3 regions of the Enterovirga sp. CN4-39 genome follow, and region 3 is predicted to be linked to each of the others. Evidence: predicted binding sites of a transcription regulator. Region 3 holds the regulator's gene; each other region holds the start of a gene.
The links. The regulator LexA, encoded in region 3, represses DNA repair genes until DNA is damaged. The targets are predictions, from matches to a motif close to TGTTCNNNNTGTGTTCNG.
Positions count from the first base shown of each region.

Region 1: the regulator LexA is predicted to act here: its motif matches at 1,111-1,128, upstream of ACO2SS_RS14470 (putative DNA modification/repair radical SAM protein).
Region 2: the regulator LexA is predicted to act here: its motif matches at 1,029-1,046, upstream of ACO2SS_RS19330 (ATP-dependent helicase).

Region 1 covers NZ_JBMSEF010000008.1:40,182-42,443, forward strand. Annotated here, with positions in the region: gene ACO2SS_RS14460 (IS5 family transposase) at 1-263, opposite strand, end outside; partial or broken gene ACO2SS_RS14465 (transposase) at 497-826, opposite strand; gene ACO2SS_RS14470 (putative DNA modification/repair radical SAM protein) at 1,133-2,262, shown strand, end outside.
Region 2 covers NZ_JBMSEF010000012.1:135,411-137,672, forward strand. Annotated here, with positions in the region: gene ACO2SS_RS19315 (hypothetical protein) at 1-95, opposite strand, end outside; partial or broken gene ACO2SS_RS19320 (hypothetical protein) at 164-571, opposite strand; gene ACO2SS_RS19325 (hypothetical protein) at 649-909, opposite strand; gene ACO2SS_RS19330 (ATP-dependent helicase) at 1,058-2,262, shown strand, end outside.
Region 3 covers NZ_JBMSEF010000001.1:44,460-46,721, reverse strand. Annotated here, with positions in the region: gene ACO2SS_RS00215 (DUF1007 family protein) at 1-462, opposite strand, end outside; gene lexA (transcriptional repressor LexA) at 607-1,308, shown strand; gene ACO2SS_RS00205 (ComEC/Rec2 family competence protein) at 1,309-2,262, opposite strand, start outside.

The DNA.
Region 1 (2,262 bases), on a different contig from region 3:
CGGCGGAACGACAGCCGATTCGCCAAGGCCTCCTCCAGGCCCGCATCCGACAGCCCATACAGCGACTGCAACAGTAGGGCCTTGAACATCACCAGCGGCTCGTAACCCGGACGGCCGGGACCCCGATCGCGAAACCCGGCGAGACGGGCCTCGAACCCCGACCAGTCGACCAAAGCCAACAGCCGGTCCAGCCGACCCGGCCGCGCCCGATCCGGCAGAAGCGCATCCGCAAAGCTCATCTGACCCGTGCGCTTCGCCGACATCCCGAAACTCCCGCTCACAGCAGAGAATCACGATGGGAGGATTTTGCAACGGTCCCGTGCGTGGGAGAGGGTCGGATGCGCAGCATCCGGGGTGAGGGATGGACCTTTGTTGGATGAAGCGAGGCCGTATTGCCGTTGCGGCAAGGAGATCGATCCGGCCGCAGCACAACCCTCACCCAGCCGCTTTCGGCGTCCGACCCTCTCCCCGCCGGGGAGAGCGACTGTGTTCGCGATCAAGCGTCTTGCTGTTGCCATGGCTGCCTGTCGCGAAGGGTGGCGTTAAGGACGGTGAGGAGCTTCCGGGCAACGGCAACGAGGGCGACGAGCTTGGGCTTGCCGGCCTGAACCAGCTTATCCCTGAAGGCCTTGAGGTGCGGATTGTAGCGGGCGGCTGCCATGGCTCCCGTGAAGAGGACAGCCCGCACGGAGGCCCGTCCGCCGCCAATGAAGCTCCGGCCCCTCCAGGTACCGGACTGGCGGGTCCAGGGAGCAAGGCCGGCAAGGGCCGCGATCTGGCGGCGGTCAAGGCGACCGAGCTCGGGCAACTCGGCCAGCATGGTCCGATCCCAACTACGATGGCGTCCATCCTGTCCCGTCCTTGCACAAGCGGGCTTCGCGTCGCGGCCCAAGCGACTGTTCAGGTCCGATGGAACGGCACGCGATGACCCGCGCTCGCCCACGGGCTTGGCGTCCCTCAGGGTGCCCGGTCTCTCGCCTGCCACCGCAACCGGCATCATGCCAGATCCGGACAAGGCGGACTTACAAGGGTGGCGCGTAACGCTTGTTCACAAGCGCTTGATAGCGGCTCCCGCTACGCTTGCTCCCCCTGGATGGCCCGCTTAAGTGAGGGAACATTCAGCGAACGTACGATGGACGAGCGGCTCACGAGGAAACTTCGCATCCTGGCCGATGCGGCGAAATACGACGCCTCCTGCGCCTCCTCGGGCGCGCCGAAGCGCTCGGCCGGGCGCGACGGGATCGGGTCCACCAACAAGATCGGGATCTGCCATTCCTACACGCCTGACGGGCGGTGCGTGTCTCTGCTGAAGATCCTGCTAACGAACTACTGCCTGTTCGACTGTGCCTATTGCATCAACCGCCGTTCCTCCAACGTGGAGCGGGCGCGCTTCTCCGTGCAGGAGGTCGTGGACATCACGATCGCCTTCTACAAGCGCAACTACATCGAGGGACTGTTCCTCTCCTCCGGCATCATCCGCTCGCCGGATTATACGATGGAGCAGCTGGTGCTGGTCGCGAAGACGTTGCGGCAGCAGCACGGCTATCGGGGCTACATTCATCTCAAGACCATTCCCGAGGCGAGCCCCTGGCTGATCGAGCAGGCCGGCCTCTGGGCGGACAGGCTCTCGGTCAATCTCGAGCTGCCGACCGACGAGGGCCTGAAAAGCTTCGCGCCCGAGAAGCAGGCCGGGACCATCAAGGCCGCGATGGGCCAGATGCGCGAGCGCATCGACGAAGCCAAGGCCGAGAAGCGTTCCTTCTCGCCGGCCGGGCAATCGACACAACTCATCGTCGGGGCGGACGCGGCGAGCGATGCGGACGTGCTGCGCACCACGGCTAACCTTTATGACCGCTACGCGCTCCGGCGCGTCTATTTCTCGGCCTTCAGCCCTATCCCGGACACGACGTCGAAGCTGCCGGCCAAGGCGCCTCCCCTGCAGCGCGAGAACCGGCTGTATCAGGCAGACTGGCTGCTGCGGCACTACGAGTTCGAGGTCGAGGAGATCGCCTCCGCGACCGAGGGCGGCATGCTCGACCTCGAGGTCGACCCGAAGCTCGCTTGGGCGCTGAAGAATAGGGAGCGCTTTCCGGTCGACGTGAACAAGGCGGATCGCGAGATGCTGCTGCGGGTGCCGGGCCTCGGGGCGCGCGCGGTGGACAAGATCGTCAAGGCGCGCCGGCACACGACCCTTCGGCTGGATGATTTGAAGCGGCTCTCGGGCGCCCTGAAGCGGAGCTTGCCCTTCCTGATCGCGGCCGA
Region 2 (2,262 bases), on a different contig from region 3:
ACGAGGCTGGCCGCACTCCCTGGAGAACTCTGCAACCAAACGGAGCGGATATTCGGCCTCTTCCCAGAGGGTGTAGTGAGGGGCCCTTCGAAGATGAACTTCGAACCGTGCTGCGTCTCGGTCCGGGTGACGGTCCCGCCCGTGGCGTGATCTCGATCAGAGCGCGCGCCAGTGCGGGCGCATCGGAGACCGCGAAGCCCTGACCGAGAAAGAAGACGGCCTTGGGCCCGCCCACCGGGTGATCGGGATCGAGAAGGTAGCGAAGGAGCTTCGTCGCGCTGACTGCAAGTTCGGGCGGCCGCTCGACCACCTCGCTCAGGCCGGACGCAGATCGCCGGCGGGAACGGTCGCGAGTGCCCCCCTGAGGCTCCCTGAATTCAACCTCGTAGGCTTGCCCGTCGCCCCAAATGCCGACGATCGCGCCGGTGGAGCCCGCGGGCTTGATGACCCCGCTGTCCGTGTGTGCCGGTCGCAGGAGAACGACCATCGTCAGTTCGGGAAGAACTGCCGACGGCGCCTTGCGAACGAACATCACGTCATCGGTCGGCCGTGCTTTCGCAGTCGCGGACATGAAGCCACACCCGGCTCACTTGAACGCGTCGATCTTGCGAGCCGGCCGACCCGGGGTCAAGAACGCGGCGGGACGCGTCAGCGCACCGGGACCGCGATCGGCGGCGCGACGACGATCGGCGCGGTCGCGCGCGAACTCTCGTTGCGCAGCGAGTTGATCTCGAACTGGTTCTGCTGGGTCTGAATGCGCGAGCGGCTCTGCGCATCCAGCGAGCGGTTGATCGCGCCCGCCTGGGCCTCCGAGCGGCTCGTCTCGGGCAGACGCTCGATCTGCGCGAGGGCTGGGGTCGCGCCGGCAAAACCCGCTGCCAGCGTCATACCGATGATGGCCATTCTCATGATGCTCTCCTGAGCGGGTGACCTCGTGCCTATATGGGGCTAAACCCGCCTCGCCCGCACGGGTTCGCGGCGAAATCCCACAGGTACGGTCGCAGGCGCGACCCTGCGCGCCTCGACGGCGTTCGCGATTTGATCCAGAGATGAGACGATGAATCGCGCCAGCGCCCTCCCCGCGCCCGACTTCGTCGAGCCGCAATCGGACGAGCCCCGCCGTCCCTCCATCTCGGAGCGGGCCCGGGCTGCCGTCGCGCCACCCTCCGCCGGGCCCGGCGGATATCTCGGCGGCCTCAACCCCGAGCAGCGCCAGGCCGTGGAGGCCACGGAAGGTCCCGTGCTCGTGCTGGCCGGCGCCGGCACCGGCAAGACGCGCGTGCTCACGACCCGCATCGCGCACCTGATCGCGACCGGGAAGGCGTGGCCTTCGAACATCCTCGCCGTGACCTTCACCAACAAGGCCGCGCGCGAGATGAAGGAGCGCATCGCGGCGCTGGTCGGGCCGGCGGGCGAAGGCATGCCCTGGCTCGGCACGTTCCACGCCATCGGCACCAAGGTCCTGCGCCGCCATGCCGAGCTCGTCGGACTGCGCTCCGACTTCACGATCCTCGGCGTCGACGACCAGCTCCGGCTGCTGAAACAGGTGATCACGGCGGACGGGATCGACGAGAAGCGCTGGCCGGCGCGCGCCCTCGCCTCCTTCATCGACGGCTGGAAGAACCGCGGATTGCAGCCGAAGGAGGTGCAGCCCGGCGAGGCCGCCTCCTTCGCCAACGGCCGCGGGGCGTCCCTCTACGCCGCCTACCAGGAGCGGCTGAAGACGCTGAACGCCGTCGATTTCGGCGACCTCCTGCTCGAATGCCTGCGGCTCTGGCGCGACAACCCCGACGTGCTGGACCAGTATCACCAGCGCTTCCGCTACATCCTGGTCGACGAGTACCAGGACACGAACGTCGCGCAGTATCTGTGGCTGAGGCTGCTTGCGCAGGCGCGGAAGAACCTCTGCTGCGTCGGCGACGACGACCAGTCGATCTATGGCTGGCGCGGCGCCGAGGTCGACAACATCCTGCGCTTCGAACACGACTTTCCGGGCGCGACCGTGATCCGCCTGGAGCGCAACTATCGCTCGACAGGCCACATCCTCGCGGCCGCCTCCGGGCTCATCGCCAAGAACCAGGACCGCCTCGGCAAGACGCTCCACACGGAGGACGAGCCGGGCGACAAGGTCACGGTCACGGGCGCGTGGGATTCGGAGGAGGAGGCGCGCCTCATCTCGGAGGAGATCGAGGCGATCCAGGCCCGCAAGGAGAGCCTGGCTCAGGTCGCCGTGCTCGTCCGCATCTCGGCGCAGATGCGCGA
Region 3 (2,262 bases):
GGCAATGGAGAAGTCGACGAAGAAGGTCGGGTCGTAGACCTCCAGCGTGAAGGCGCGGTCCGCCTTGGCCGGGCTGCGCAGCGGCAGGTCGAAGGTCAGCGTCAGCACGTTGTCCTGGAAGGCGGTCGTGTAGTTCGCCGGCTCGCCGAAGGAGAGCTTGCTCCCATTCGCCTTGGCGTTCGTGAAGAAGCCCTGCTCGGCCAGCGCCTCCATGTTGATCTTGGCGAGCTCGCTCATCTTGTCGGGCGCGAGCTTGCCGTCAGGCCCCTTCTCGAAGCCCTGGACGGCATAGGCCGAATAGGCCTCGTCGAAGGTCCAGCCATGGCGGATGCCGGTGATCCGCCCCGTCGCGTCGTAGAGGATGGTGGCCTTCGACTTCACCCAGACATGGGGGTGGGCCATCGCCCCGGTGGAGAGCAGGGCTAGGACGAGGCCGGCGCCGAGACTGTTGACGAATCGCATGTTCAGAGGCTGACGCGCAGAGGTAAGCGCCCCGGTTAACGGCCGAAATCGGCTGAAAAGCGACGCTTGTGGAACACAGCAGGAACGGCTAACTTGTTCTTGCTTTGTTTCGAGCGCGAGTCGGAACGCCGCGCGGAGGTGACGATGCTGACCCGCAAGCAGAACGAGCTGCTTCGCTTCATTCACGAGCGCCTGCGTGAGACAGGCGTGCCGCCATCCTTTGACGAGATGAAGGAGGCGCTCGACCTGAAGTCGAAATCCGGCATCCACCGGCTGATCACGGCGCTCGAGGAGCGCGGCTTCATCCGCCGCCTGCCCAATCGGGCACGGGCGCTGGAGGTGATCAAGCTGCCCGAGCCGATGGCGCGGCCGAAATTCTCGCCGAGCGTCGTCGAGGGCGGCTTCGGCAAGCCGCGAGGCATACCGACCCCGCCTCCCGCCCCCGCCTCTGCGTCGGACAGCCGGGCGATGCAGATCCCCGTCATGGGGCGGATTGCGGCCGGCACGCCCATCAGCGCCATTCAGAACAGCTCCCACACGATCACCGTCTCGCCCGAGTTCCTGGGCGGCGGCGAGCATTACGCGCTCGAGGTCCGCGGCGATTCCATGGTGGATGCGGGAATCCTCGACGGCGACACCGTCGTGATCAAGCGCCAGGACACGGCGAATACGGGCGACATCATCGTGGCCCTGATCGACGACGACGAGGCGACGCTGAAGCGCTTCCGCCGCCGCGGCTCCTCCATCGCGCTCGAGGCTGCGAATCCCGCCTACGAGACGCGCGTCCTCGGACCGGACCGCGTGAAGATCCAGGGCAAGCTCGTCAGCCTCGTCCGGCGCTACTGATCACGGGCCGGGATCGCCGTCCGGCGCCTCTGCCGGCGGGAGATCCGGCTCCGCCGCTGCCTCCGGCGGGTCGGCGGGAGGCGGTCGGGACGAGCTTGCGGCCGAGCTCGGCGTTCGGGCTGCAGCTCGGAAGGCGACGGCTTTGGGCAGCCAGGGCCGGGTCTCGTCCGGGCGCCGCGCCGTCGCGAGCGTGAAGCCGGTCTCCGTGGCCCGGATCGCCGTGGCGCCATGTCCGGCGAGATGCTCGCGGTCGATGACGATCGAGGCGGCGCAGCCGGCCGGAGAGGTCAGGCGGGAGATCACGATCGCCGCGCGCCGGCAATCCTCGCGGAAGCCGCGTCGATCCTCAAGATAGGAGACGTATCGGCCACCCGAGAGGAGAACCGTGCAGCCGATCGGGTCGCAACGCGCTCCCGTGCGGATCGCAGGATCAGTCCCCTTCCGCCCGTCGCCGTCCGCCTTGAGCCATTGCTCCGCCGTGAAGGAGGGAACGCGGCCGACCACTACGAGCCGCCCGTCCTGCCCGCGGATCGCGGCTCCCGAGCCGTCCCGGGCGACATAGACGTCCTGGCGCGCCGATCCGAAGGCGGCGACAAGGCCGAGGGCGGCCGGCGCCACGGCCAGCCAGCGGAGCCCCGAGACGAACAGGGTGGCGCAGAGAAGCGCCACGACGAGCAGCATCAGCGCTCCATGGCCGAAAGCCGGGACCGTGACGCTCGCGCCACCGAGCGACGCCACCCATCCGGACAGCCCGAGAACCGCCTCGACCCCAACCCCCATCGCCCACCAGACCGGGCGGTCCAGGCCGAACGGGTAGGCGAGCGTGCCCAGAACCGCGCAGGGCATGACCAGGAAGGACACGAGCGGGAGAGTGGCGGCGTTCCCGAGCAGCCCGTATGGCTGCAGGTTCTGGAAGTGGAAGCCCGAGAAGGGCGCCGTGGCGAGCGTCGCGAC